One region of the Solibacillus sp. genome, then DNA from elsewhere that is predicted to be linked to it. Evidence: riboswitches for the same ligand, from Rfam matches in the RefSeq annotation. Region 1 holds a riboswitch; each other region holds the start of a gene.

Region 1 (3,448 bases):
ATAACCGTTCAATGTTCTAAAATGGGGCCGGAATGTGCTAATATCTTGGCTCAATTTTCTAATATCACTTACACTTCTTCTAATATTACACATCATTGTTCTAATAAAAACGTCAACACCAGTTTCGCACACGTTTCTTGCTTGAAAAGAATCGTACCCAAACCCTAAGTTCACCCAAATTCTAATAACATCACCATTTCTTCTAATATCCCCAAAACTTGCTCTAATAACCGTCTTCATTCTTTTCTAATAAAACGCCATACTCCGTACAAGAAGTCGTCAAAAAATAAAAAAACACTAGCAAGGGGGCTCGCTAGTGTTCCGGAATTATTTTATACTGCCACGCTAATATCATTATATGTCCGTAAACGATAGGCAGTTAAAATCTTGGTCATGACGATTTCCTCTTTTGCGGAGTAGTCAGGGATCGCATATGGGCGCTCCACTAACTGAAATTCACCATATTTTAAGAACCACTCTCTGGCTGGCGATAAAATATGGGCTGTACCATGAATCTTGTATTCCTCGGCAACTTCTTTTACAACATAACCCGCTGTGGCAAGATCGTGAGCTTGTTCTGAGAAAGCACTGTGTCCAAAAACATACTGCCACATAGTATTTACATCTGCCAAAATTCGCTGGATAGCGCAAGCGTTCACAAATTCCTTTACGTCATTTAGTTCATAAATAATATAGGCTGCAACGTTCTGTGCACTGTATACTTTCCCCATGTTGAACAACTCCTTTTCTTCCAATGATGCTGCAACATCACTTCTAAATTTTTCCGGTTGGTAATTTTATTATCCCAATTGTATTACTTGGTATTTAATTTGTCAATAAAACTTATAAAAATAGTAGGGATTAATTTTCTGAAAATTGCTTAGCTTCTCGAATGGGAAAAGCTAAGCCTTTTTTATAGTTTTTTATGCGTTCGTTTCTACGCCTACTTCAGCCGCAACTTTCGCTAATGCCTGTTCTAAATCCGCGATAATATCTTCTGCTGCTTCTAACCCGATCGATAAGCGAATGAGCTCTTCCGATACGCCGGCAGTTTTTAATTCTTCAGCAGATAACTGTTGGTGCGTTGTGCTCGCAGGATGGATAATCAATGAACGGGCATCCCCAACGTTGGCTACATGCGAGAATAATTCCACGTTATCAATTACTTGGCGCCCTGCTTCACGTCCCCCTTTAATACCGAACGTAATGATTGATCCGAAGCCGTTTTTCAAATATTTTTTCGCTAAATCATGTGTCTCAAAATCTTCAAAGCCGTTGTAATTTACGTATTCCACAAATGGGTGGTTTCTTAAATACTCGGCAACTTTTTGTGTGTTTTCATTGTGACGGACAATACGCAAATGAAGCGTTTCAAGTCCTTGCAGGAAGTTAAATGCAGCGTCAGCAGATAATGTTGGACCAAAATCTCGCAATAGTTGAACACGAAGCTTTGTCGCAAATGCAGCGCCTGCTGTGTCAATTCCGTAGCGTAGACCATGGTAAGAAGTATCCGGTTCCGTAAATCCTGGATGTCTTCCTTGTGTCCAGTCGAACTTCCCGGCATCAACGACAATCCCGCCGATTGTCGTTCCATGACCGCCAATCCACTTTGTTGCAGAATGAATGACAACATCCGCGCCGAATTCAATCGGATTACTTCCGTATGGGGAAGCAAATGTGCTGTCTATTAATAAAGGAAGACCATTGTCATGAGCGATGTTCGCTACCGCTTCAATATCGAGTACTTTCAAGCTTGGATTTCCGATTATTTCTGCGAAGATCGCCTTCGTTTTATCAGTGATTGCCGCTTGGAAGTTTGCAGGATCTGATTCATCCACAAACTTTACTGTAATGCCGTAGCGAGGCAATGTAGTTGCGAATAAATTGTATGTCCCTCCGTAAAGAGAACCTGCCGCAACAATCTCATCTCCTGCACCGGCAACGTTTAAAATAGAAAATGCTACTGCTGCTGCGCCAGATGAAAGCCCTACTGCAGCAGTACCCCCTTCTAATAAAGCAACCCGTTCTTCAAATGCCCCGACTGTCGGGTTCATAATACGAGAATAAATATTGCCTGTTTCCTGTAATGCAAAAAGACGTTGCGCATGAGCTGTGTCGTTAAATGCATAGGCCGTTGTACGGTAAACCGGGACTGCGATTGCTCCTGTTTCCGGGTCTGGCTTTTGACCCCCGTGTAATAATAGTGTTTCAGGTCTTAAATTTGTCATTTTATTACCCCCAAAAATTTAATCGATGGTGAAATCGGTGTTTTTTGAGGAGGATTTTTTAAATGAAAAAAACCCTCTTCAGTTAAGAAGAGGGTTGCGCATGAGCAAGTTTGCCTCCTCTTATCTTTCAAAATGATTGTCCATTTTGTAGGATTTAGCACCTTAGTCAGTTCATCACTTACTGGTTGCCGGGCATCTCAGGGCCTATTCCCTCCGCCGCTCTTGATAAGAGTTATGTGATTTGTGTTCCATCGTTGAGTCTCAGTATAAAACATACTAATCCGATATGTCAACACAAAAAAATTAAAATTTTCAGATTTATATTCTGATTACTCTTATCTGTATATAACGATATGCAAAAATCCCCTTCCTATGAATTTGAACAGACGCTAATAATCGACTTCAAGTAAAATATTGGCTAAAATAAGTTTGAAGGATAAACAATTAAGTTTTTATTACATAAAAGGGAGATGTTCACGTGAATACTAAAGAATTATTACGCAGTCATACATCTGTTCGTAAATATACAGGTGAGGAAATTTCAAAAGAAACTGTCATCGATTTAATCGAAACAGCACAAATGGCGGCAAGTTCGCATTTTGTTCAGGCATACAGTGTCATTTGGGTAACGGATGAAGAAAAGAAATCGAAGCTTGGTGAACTGTCTAAAAACGAATTTCAGTTTAAAACAGCGGGTGCCTCTTTCTTGTTTTGCGTAGATTTTAAACGTTTGCTGGTAGCTGGTCAAAAGCACGGGGTTGATATTTCTGCTGACACAGCTGAAAACGTGCTTGTAGGGGTAGCAGATGTTGCGTTATTTGCCCAAAACTTCGTTATTGCAGCTGAATCAATGGGTTACGGCATTTGCTATATCGGTGGTGCCCGTACAAATCCTAAGGAAATCAGCGAGCTGTTTAATTTACCGGAGTACGTTTTCCCGTTATTTGCCATGACAATTGGTACACCGACAAAACGCAATGAAACAAAACCACGTTTACCGGTAGCTGCAGTATTGCATGAAAATGGTTATGACGTTGATAAATACGAGACGCTTCTAGATGAGTACGATGGAATTATGGAAGACTATTACAGCAGCCGTTCTTCGAATCAGAAGACTGCAACATGGACGAAACAAATGGCTGATTACTTGGTTGAACAAAACCGTCCGCATATTAAAGACTTCCTCGCTTCACAGGGCTTTACTTGGAAGTAAGGTAATA
Region 2 (3,448 bases), on a different contig from region 1:
TTTAACGAGTATCAAAAAATTACGATATTGTGCCTTCTTTAATCTCGGCATCATTATATTACTATTTGTTTGTTTAATTATAATACATTCCAATCTAAAAGAAATGTTAATTGAAAAATCTTCACGTTTTGTTACGATATCTATAGATTTATCTACAATTTTATAGAAGAAATGAGGAAATGAAAATGATTTACCCTTACAAGGATAAAATACCGACGATCCACCCTTCCGCATTTATTGCCGACTATGCCACAATCACCGGTGATGTGACTATAGGAGCCGAAACTTCAATTTGGTTTAACACAGTAATCCGAGGCGATGTGAACAAAACAATAATTGGCGACCGTGTCAGCATCCAGGATTTGAGCTGCCTTCACCAAAGTCCCGCTTATCCTCTCATTATTGAAGATGAAGTAACAGTTGGTCATCAAGTTATATTACATAGCTGTACAATTAAAAAACGCGCTTTAGTTGGTATGGGTTCCATCATATTGGACGGGGCCGTTATAGGCGAGGGAGCATTTGTCGGTGCCGGCAGTCTTGTTCCACCGGGAAAAGTGATACCTCCTAATTGTTTAGCAATGGGTCGCCCAGCAAAAGTCGTACGTGAAGTAACTGCAGAAGATCGTGCAGATATGGATCGGATTATTTCCGAATATGTAGCGAAGGGACAATACTATAAATCGCTTCAGAAGTAATTTCACTGTTTGTCGAAATCTCTACCTATTAATTAGATGGTTAACTGGAAATTATAAAAAAGGAGCTATCCATTTAACTGGATGCTCCTTTATTTATTAAATTCCTGCTTTTGCTTTTAATTCAGCTGCTTTATCCGTATTTTCCCATGGCACATTTAAATCTGTGCGACCGAAATGTCCGTATGCTGCTGTTTGCTTATAGATTGGGCGACGTAAATCAAGCATTTTAATAATGCCTGCAGGACGTAAATCAAAAAGTTCACGAACCCAATTTACGATTTGTGATTCAGCTACTTTTCCTGTACCGAACGTATCAACTGCGATTGAAACAGGTTGTGCAACACCGATTGCATATGCCAGTTGCACTTCAGCACGGTCAGCTAAGCCAGCTGCTACAATGTTTTTAGCAACATAGCGTGCTGCATATGCTGCAGAGCGGTCAACTTTCGTTGCATCCTTACCAGAGAATGCTCCGCCACCATGACGCGCATAACCGCCGTAAGTATCAACAATTATTTTACGACCAGTAAGACCTGCATCTCCTTTAGGTCCGCCGATTACGAAGCGGCCTGTCGGGTTGATGAAGTACTTTGTAGCCTCATCCAATAAATGAGCAGGAACTACCGGTTTAATAACGTGTTCTTTAATGTCTGTTTGGATTTGTTCCAATGTTGCTTCTTCATCGTGCTGTGTTGAAATAACGATTGTATCCACACGAACCGGTACATTGTTTTCATCATATTCGATTGTTACTTGTGTTTTACCATCCGGACGTAAATATTCCAATTCCCCTGATTTACGCACTTCTGTTAAACGACGCGCTAATTTGTGAGCTAAAGAAATAGGCATCGGCATAAGTTCAGGTGTTTCGTTACATGCATAACCGAACATTAAACCTTGGTCGCCTGCACCGATTGCTTCAAGTTCATCTTCAGTCATTGAACCTTCACGTGCTTCCAATGCCTGGTCAACACCTTGTGCAATGTCTGGTGATTGTTCTCCCACTGCTACTAGTACTGCAAGATTTTCAGCATCAAAGCCGTACTTACCGCGTGTATAGCCGATTTCTGCTACTGTATCGCGGATAATTCCTTTCATATCTACATAAGTAGAAGTTGTAATTTCACCAGATACTAATACTAAGCCTGTTGTTACCGTAGTTTCACAAGCTACACGTGCATTTGGATCTGCAGCTAAAATAGCGTCTAAAATGGCATCCGAGATTTGATCACAAATTTTGTCCGGATGTCCTTCCGTTACACTTTCTGATGTAAACAGTCGACGATTTGTCATGTCATTTCCTCCTAAATCACTTTGGCAATTGTTTTTTATTGATACGGTACTCATTACCCATGTCCGTCATATTGCAATTACGCTTCTGCGTATCCGCCTTTTTAACGTCAAGCTATATTTGCTTTAACACGAGGGTCTGAAAGGCTGTAACTATATAATTTTCGCTCAGTACGAAATTGCAAAACAAAATAAAAAAAATCCTTTCTCTCATAGCCGTGTTCATCACACGTGAGGAAAGGATATTACGTTTCGTTACCTTTCACTCTTATCGTTCAAGGGAAATTTTGCCCTTGCATCAGGTTGGCACCAACACGTATAAAATATACGCAGGTTGCCGGGTTTCATAGGGCCTGCCCCTCCACCAGCTCGGGATAAGAGTATCCGTTCAATTAAACATCTTACGCAAAAAATCAAGTACTGTCAACAAATTTTGACTTTTTTCGATCCGCTAAAATTTACGAAAAAATAATTTGCAATTAGTATAGATTATTTCACTTAATGTGTTATACTATTTTTGAATTAGGAATCAACTCCCCTCTATAAGGGAATACTATAAAAAAGGATGGTATTTAATAGATGAATTCGGTAGAAATTGCTAACGAGCTGAAAGAACTTTTAAACGGGGAAAACATCAAAACTCAATTATCTGTTCCACAATTAATTGAAAAAGCGACATCACGCGGAGAAGCAACGCTAACTGTTGAAGGTGCATTACGTGCTGAAACAGGCAAGTATACTGGCCGCTCTCCAAAAGATAAATATATAGTAAAAGAAGAAATTTGCGACAATAAAATCGATTGGGGTAAAGTAAACCGTCCGATCTCAGCAGAAGTATTTGATAAACTTTATGTAAAAGTTGTAAATTACTTAAAAGAACGTGACGAGTTATATGTATTCAACGGTTTTGCTGGTGCAGACAAAGAGTCTCAATTATCTATTAAAGTAATTAACGAATATGCTTGGCATAATCTATTCTGTCATCAATTATTCATCCGCCCAACAGCAGAAGAATTGGCTAAACACGCTGCCGAGTTTACAATTGTATCTGCGCCAAACTTCAAAGCAGATCCTGAAGTAGACGGTACTGGATCGGAAACATTTATTATAACATCTATCGAAAAGAAAATCATCTTAATCGGCGGAACTGAGTACGCAGGTGAAATGAAGAAGTCAATCTTCGGTATTATGAACTACTTGTTACCTGAACAAGGTATCTTCCCGATGCACTGCTCTGCTAACGTTGGTGAAGAAGGCGATGTAGCATTATTCTTCGGTTTATCTGGTACAGGAAAAACAACGTTATCAGCTGACAAAGACCGTAAATTAATCGGTGATGATGAGCATGGCTGGTCTGACAATGGCGTATTCAACATTGAAGGTGGTTGCTACGCAAAAACAATCAACCTTTCTGCTGAAAATGAGCCGGAAATATACAATGCGATCCGCTTTGGTTCAGT
Region 3 (3,448 bases), on a different contig from region 1:
ATCAGCCTTTCGGTAGTGTAGAATCTGTTAAAACAGTTTCTGAACTATATGCACCACTTTCGGGTAAAGTAGTTGCAATCAACGAAGAATTACTGGACAATCCGGAATTCGTAAATGAATCTCCATACGGAAATGCATGGATGGTTACTGTTGAGTTAACAAGTGAAGCGGAAGTTGAAGAATTATTAGACGCAGATGCTTACACTGCTTTAATCGAACAATAATCTGGAACACTAAAGCCTTCTAATTAAAGGTTTTAGTGTTTTTTTGTTATTCTATACATAAAGGTGACTTTGAAAGGAAGCGTGTACGTATGGGAAAATGCCTTGTTGTCGAAGGACGTGCCGATAAATTGAGATTACTCCCGATATTAGCTGAGGATGTGACGATTATTTGTACAAATGGCACAATAAGCGAAGTCAATTTGATTGATTTATTGGAAGAATATGAGCAAGATGAAATTATCACGATGTTTGATGCAGATAAAAACGGTGAAAAGTTACGTAAACTGATGAACCGTGCATATCCCGAAGCGACACAGCTTATCATACCTCACGAATATGTAGAAGTAGAAAAAACACCTACTAAAATCTTAAAGGATATTTTACTACAGGCAAAATTTTTAGTAAAAGAAGGATGACAGTATAATGGAACAATGGACGAAACAGCAGTGGGAACAGAACGTACAACAATATGATCAGACAGCGTTTTTCTTATATACGCCTATGTGCGGCACTTGTGAAGTATCGGAAAAAATGTTGGAAGTCATTGAGAAATTACTACCAGATCTCCCGCTTGGTATGGCAAATATCAATTATTTAGGGGATTTGCCTTATGAATTGAAAATTGAAAGTGTACCTTGTTTAATCGTTTCAGACAACGGGGAACTAACGAATAAAATTTATGCATTTAAATCCGTACCGTTTTTGTATGAAATATTAAAAAAGTAATTGACGTAGTCACTTTGTCGTGATAAAGTAACATTCATAATAATAAAACTTAATAACGTTACTCTTATAAAGAGAGGTGGAGGGAAGTGCCCTATGAAGCCCGGCAACCAGCGATTTCGCAAAGGTGCCAATTCACACAAAGTGTAAACTTTGAAAGATGAGAGAACGGTTTACCGTATAAATGTATGTGAAACCTTTCTACTTGTCTTGGTAGAAAGGTTTTTTTCATTCAGCGGAGGTTTTGAATGAAAAAAAGAAGATGATATTGAAATAGCAGGAAGGTTATTTCAATTTAGAAGGAGTACAACCGATGATTGATATACAAAATATTACAAAAGTGTATAACACGAAAAACGGTAAACTTACAGCAGTTGATAATGTAAGTCTATCGATTAACAAAGGAGAAATATACGGTATTATCGGCTACAGTGGTGCCGGTAAAAGTACAATGATTCGCCTATTGAACGGTTTGGAAAAGCCAACGACAGGCTCTGTCATAGTAGGCGGTCAGGATATTGCAAAAGCTTCCGGGGCAAAACTACGAGAAGCACGTCAAAAAATAAGTATGATTTTCCAGCACTTCAATTTACTTTGGTCACGTACAGTTGAAGAAAACATCGCATTTCCACTTGAAATAGCAGGTGTTTCAAAAGCTGATCGTGAAAAACGAGTAGAAGAGCTAATTGAACTTGTTGGTTTAAAAGGAAGAGGGAAAGCGTATCCTTCTCAACTTTCAGGCGGCCAAAAGCAGCGTGTTGGCATTGCCCGTGCGTTGGCAAACAATCCGGAAGTGCTTTTATGTGATGAAGCGACTTCAGCACTTGATCCTGAAACAACAGATTCGATTTTGGAACTGCTGCTTGATATTAATCAACACATCGGACTTACAATTGTACTCATTACACATGAAATGCATGTTATCCGTAAAATCTGTAACAGAGTAGCTGTTATGGAAGCCGGAAAAGTAGTGGAACAGGGAGATGTATTACAAGTATTCCAGCATCCACAAGCACCGATTACGAAGAACTTCGTATCGCAAGCTTCTGGGGAGACACAGGAAACACAAGCATCACTGGAACAGATTTTAGCTAATTATCCAGAAGGCAAAATCGCTAAATTAACTTTTGCTGCGGCAACGACAGAACAGCCTGTCATCTCACAAATGATTAAGCAATTTGACGTAGTTGTAAATATAGTGCATGGCAAAATCTCAAATACAACGGGCGGTTCGTTCGGTACATTGTTTATTCATATCGATGGCGAGCCGAAAGCAGTCGCGGAAGCATTGAGCTTTTTAGCGAAGCAAGAAATTCAGGCGGAGGTGATTGAGCATGTTTAATCAATTATTTCCGAACGTAGATTGGGGTAAAATGCTCGAAGCAACATATGAAACAATGTATATGACGGCTGTTGCGACAGTCATCACATTTATACTGGGACTTTTAATTGGTATTGTCTTATTTTTAACGAGCGACAATCAATTATGGGCAAATAAAATTGTACACTTTTTGACAGGATCACTCGTAAATATTTTCCGGTCGATTCCCTTTATCGTCTTAATCATTTTATTAATTCCGTTCACAAAGTTTTTACTTGGAACAATCCGTGGCGCCAATGCAGCATTACCTGCGCTAATTATTGGGGCAGCACCATTTTATGCGCGCATGGTATTAATAGCATTAAGAGAAATTGATAAAGGTGTCATTGAAGCGGCACGCTCAATGGGAGCGAAAACTTCTACGATTATTTGGAAAGTGCTGATTCCGGAAAGCTTACCGGCATTAATTTCTGGTATTACTGTTACAGCTGTCGCGTTAGTAGGATATACAGCAATGGCCGGCATTATCGGTGCTGGTGGTTTAGGAAACCTGGCATTCCTTGACGGTTTCCAGCGTAACAGGACAGATGTGACATTAATGGCAACAGTTTTAATTTTAGTTGTCGTATTCATCATCCAGTATATTGGGGATTTCATTACAGCAAGAGTGGACAAACGATAGTTAGTGGCTAATAAGGCCGTAATTATAAATATTGGTGCATCGAAACAATGTGGACGCAAACTTTAAAAAAGTGCGCGTCTACAAGATGAATAATCAGAATATAAAAATTGTTTCGATAAACTGAACAAACTAAAAAAAGGGTAGGTAAAACAAATGAAGAAATTATTATCAAGTGTTATTTTAGGAGCTTCAGTACTAGCTTTAGCGGCATGTGGCGGCGAAGATGAGAAATTAGTAGTTGGTGCATCAAATACACCACACGCAGTAATCCTTGAAAAAGTTAAACCAATTTTAGAGGAACAAGGTATTGAGCTGGAAATCGAATCTTATACGGATTACGTACTTCCAAACCAAGATTTAGAAAACGGTGATTTAGATGCAAACTACTTCCAGCACATTCCATACTTCGAAGCACAAAAAGCAGATTTCGATTATGACTTTGCAAATGCTGGCGGTATTCATATCGAGCCAATCGGTATTTACTCTAAAAAATATTCA
Region 4 (3,448 bases), on a different contig from region 1:
GGTCGGTCGATAAATTCCAAGGGATGGAGATGGATGTGATTATCGTCAGCATGGTGCGGAATCATGACAATGAACGCGGAGAAATAGGGTTTGCGAAAGATTACCGCCGTCTGAATGTTGCATTATCCCGCGCTCGGGAACTGCTTATTATGATCGGCAGTACCGAAATGTTTACAAAACGTCCAAAGAGCGCGAAAACACGGGATATGTATGCCCATGTATTAACGACAGCAAAAGAGCAGGACGGCTATTTTGCTGTGTAGAAACAGGGGGATTGAATGGATTTACAAAATACAGTTTTACAGCTGCAGAAAGAACTCGTCCAAAACCCGTCCATTGAAATCAAAAAGCAAATGCAATATGCCATTCCGATTCACACATTGGAAGTGAAATATCATCCGGTGATGCGCAATGCCATGGATATTTTAATGAAGATGATGCTCATTTCATTTGAGAAGGCGAAACTGAAAAATGTAGAGCTTTTAGCCGAAATTTTATTGGTGGAACCGTTATTTATCCATGATTTGACGAATAAAATGTTACGACTGGGTATGATTGTGAAGGAACAGGAATTTGCACTTACTGCTAAAGGGAAAGCACAGCTGGAATCGGGCATTTTTGAAGAAGAACTTGAAGAAACAAGTTATTTTATTCAATACAGCCCGATTCATGAACAGCCATTGGAGGGCGATCTGGAGGAATTTGCGGACTTGGAAGAGTTTCCGGAGCCTTTCCCGACAATCGAAACAGAAGAAATCGAAGCGATTGAAGAAACCGTGCTGATTGATTTCATTCAACAGCAACTTTCCGAACAACCCGTGGCGGAAGATGAAGTACCGCACTATATAACAAGTGTTGTTTCAACTGAATCGATCCAGATTAATGATATACCGGTCCTATGTTTTTTACTTTTTGATCAAAAGGAGAACAGGCATTTTGTACGGGTATACAATACATTGACACGTGTTTGGGATGAACAGCTGGAGAAAATTTTATTCAATATAGAAAAAGAACAGCTGCAGGAAGAGTGAAATAATATTTTTGGAATTATTGCAAAATTATAAAGTACATGATACACTAATGACAATTTAATAGTCTTATCAAGAGAAGCGGAGGGACTTGGCCCGATGATGCTTCAGCAACCTCTAGTACAACTAGAAAGGTGCTACTTCCAGCAAGGTGTTAACCTTGGCAGATAAGAACGGGTAAAAAAGCCCCTCTCAATTCTGTTTTGCTGGAATGAGAGGGGCTTTTTATATTGTTCCGGAACGGTTCGTTTCGCTCTTAAAACAATGCATTGCCTGAATACCACAGATTATTAAAAGATAGTTGAAAAAGCTTATGAGGGGGAAAGTGGAATGCCGATTAATATTCCGAAACATTTACCGGCGGGTGAACTGCTTAGAAAAGAGAAGATTTTCGTCATGGAGGAAGACCGTGCGAAAACACAGCAGATTCGACCGTTAAATATTTTAGTGTTTAATTTAATGCCTGAAAAAGAGAAAACCGAACTGCAATTACTGCGCTTACTCGGTAACACACCATTACAGGTAGATGTGACATTTTTAAACACGGCTACATACGAATCAAAAAATGTTTCCAAATCGCATTTAGATACGTTTTACCGGACGTTTGACCAAGTGAAGCACCGCCGTTTTGATGGACTCATTATTACGGGAGCGCCAGTAGAGAAAATGGATTTTGAAGATGTAGGCTACTGGAATGAAATTACGCATGTAATGGATTGGGCAAATGAACATGTGACTTCAATCATGTATATATGTTGGGGCGCTCAAGCTGCCCTGTATCACCATTTTGGCATCGGAAAATTCGAATTGCCGAAAAAGTGCTCCGGTGTTTATTCACATGTGATCACGGATTTAACAGTAGATTTAGTAAGGGGCTTCAGTGATGAGTATGTGGCACCTCATTCACGCCATACATCGGTTTCGATTGATGAAGTGAGGGCACACCCTGACTTGCGTTTACTAAGCTATTCGGATGATGCGGGCGTGTTTATCGTTCAATCGAAAAACAATAAGCATATAATGATTACAGGACATTTGGAGTATGATGCAACGACATTATCGGATGAGTACTTCCGCGATGTTGAGAAGGATCCGGACAATACGGAAATTCCGATTAACTATTTCCCGAACAACGACCCGCTGCAGGCACCGAAAAATGTTTGGCGTGCCCATTCTCATCTGTTGTTCTACAACTGGCTGAACTACTACGTTTACCAAGAAACACCGTATGAATGGCATTACGTCGATGAAAATATTGAATATCATATTTAATGTTTATAAATGAAACGAACCAGCAAGAGATGGACTCCTGCTGGTTCGTTTATTTAATTGCGACCCAGGCACGTTCGCGTTCGATCTGCAAACTGATTTCCCGCCCGAAGAAATCGCTTAATAATTCGTTAGTTAAAACAACTTCGCGTGTATTGGCTTCGACATTTTTTCCGTCTTTCATTAAAAGTACATGGCTAAAACAAGGAAGTATTTCTTCTACATGATGCGTAACATAAATAAGGGTAGGGCCGTTTTCTGCTTCTGCAATCTGTTCAATCGTTTGCAGCAAGTTTTCCCGTTCGATCAAGTCCAGACCGCCACACGGCTCATCCAATATCAAAATTTCCGAATCCGCCATAATGGCCCTTGCTATTTGAACACGCTGCCGTTCACCTTGTGACAAATGCTCGAATGATTTATTCGCTAAATGGTCGCAGTGAAAATGCTTCATAATCGAAACAGCATGTTCTATTTCTTCTTCCGTCACATCATTGAACAGGCGAAGGGCACCGAATTTTCCACTGAGCACGATTTCAATCGCATTATCCTGCCAGTTGAAATTATCGATCATCGCATTGCTGACCCAGCCGATCCGAGTCCGCAGTTTTGGTATATATGTCTTCCCATATGTTTCACCCAGTACTTGGACGTTTCCTTCATTTGGCCAAATATAGCCGTTAATTACTTTCAGCAAAGTCGTTTTACCGGAGCCGTTCAGCCCTAAAATGGCCCAATGCTGTCCCTTTTGTACATGCCAGCTTAAATCGTTTAAAATCTTTTTGTCATTGCGATATAAATGGATATTTTCAATATGTATCATTTAAAAACACCTCCACATACTACTATGCACTTTTTTCCAATCTTACGAAAGTATTTTTTGAAAATTGTAACAATTTAATTAGGCGTAAAAAAAGAAAGCAAACGCATGATGCTTGCTCTCCTCATTATTTATATAACAACACTTTCGACACCTGCTGCGCGGTGGAACAGCTTTCCGTTCCATTTGAGCGCCCATTGTACGACAGGCCCTAAGCCGAACGCCATAAATACAGTACCGACTCCGACTGGTCCACCCAATACAAAACCTAAAACAGCAACTGTTACTTCCATTGTCGTACGTGCGCGGTTGACACTCCAGCCAAGACGAT

The links. A riboswitch is a leader RNA that binds a small molecule or an ion and turns the genes downstream of it on or off. The one in region 1 is predicted to bind S-adenosylmethionine.
Region 2: linked by a shared signal. The riboswitch ahead of metK (methionine adenosyltransferase) and the one ahead of ABS917_RS06010 (O-acetylhomoserine aminocarboxypropyltransferase/cysteine synthase family protein) in region 1 are both predicted to bind S-adenosylmethionine.
Region 3: linked by a shared signal. The riboswitch ahead of ABS917_RS13590 (methionine ABC transporter ATP-binding protein) and the one ahead of ABS917_RS06010 (O-acetylhomoserine aminocarboxypropyltransferase/cysteine synthase family protein) in region 1 are both predicted to bind S-adenosylmethionine.
Region 4: linked by a shared signal. The riboswitch ahead of metA (homoserine O-acetyltransferase MetA) and the one ahead of ABS917_RS06010 (O-acetylhomoserine aminocarboxypropyltransferase/cysteine synthase family protein) in region 1 are both predicted to bind S-adenosylmethionine.

The regions. Positions count from the first base shown of each region.
Region 1 is NZ_JBELZM010000004.1:87,375-90,822, forward strand. Features, by position in the region: gene ABS917_RS06005 (hypothetical protein) at 333-731, opposite strand; gene ABS917_RS06010 (O-acetylhomoserine aminocarboxypropyltransferase/cysteine synthase family protein) at 924-2,228, opposite strand; SAM riboswitch class I at 2,346-2,460, opposite strand; gene nfsA (oxygen-insensitive NADPH nitroreductase) at 2,707-3,441, shown strand.
Region 2 is NZ_JBELZM010000003.1:14,401-17,848, reverse strand. Features, by position in the region: gene ABS917_RS04390 (gamma carbonic anhydrase) at 186-698, shown strand; gene metK (methionine adenosyltransferase) at 795-1,991, opposite strand; SAM riboswitch class I at 2,254-2,369, opposite strand; gene pckA (phosphoenolpyruvate carboxykinase (ATP)) at 2,568-3,448, shown strand, end outside.
Region 3 is NZ_JBELZM010000013.1:116,984-120,431, forward strand. Features, by position in the region: gene gcvH (glycine cleavage system protein GcvH) at 1-224, shown strand, start outside; gene ABS917_RS13580 (toprim domain-containing protein) at 314-640, shown strand; gene ABS917_RS13585 (thioredoxin family protein) at 648-950, shown strand; SAM riboswitch class I at 1,012-1,114, shown strand; gene ABS917_RS13590 (methionine ABC transporter ATP-binding protein) at 1,261-2,289, shown strand; gene ABS917_RS13595 (methionine ABC transporter permease) at 2,282-2,950, shown strand; gene ABS917_RS13600 (MetQ/NlpA family ABC transporter substrate-binding protein) at 3,104-3,448, shown strand, end outside.
Region 4 is NZ_JBELZM010000014.1:24,507-27,954, forward strand. Features, by position in the region: gene ABS917_RS13750 (AAA domain-containing protein) at 1-263, shown strand, start outside; gene ABS917_RS13755 (nucleoside-diphosphate sugar epimerase) at 279-1,031, shown strand; SAM riboswitch class I at 1,095-1,202, shown strand; gene metA (homoserine O-acetyltransferase MetA) at 1,359-2,300, shown strand; gene ABS917_RS13765 (ABC transporter ATP-binding protein) at 2,350-3,120, opposite strand; gene ABS917_RS13770 (YczE/YyaS/YitT family protein) at 3,249-3,448, opposite strand, start outside.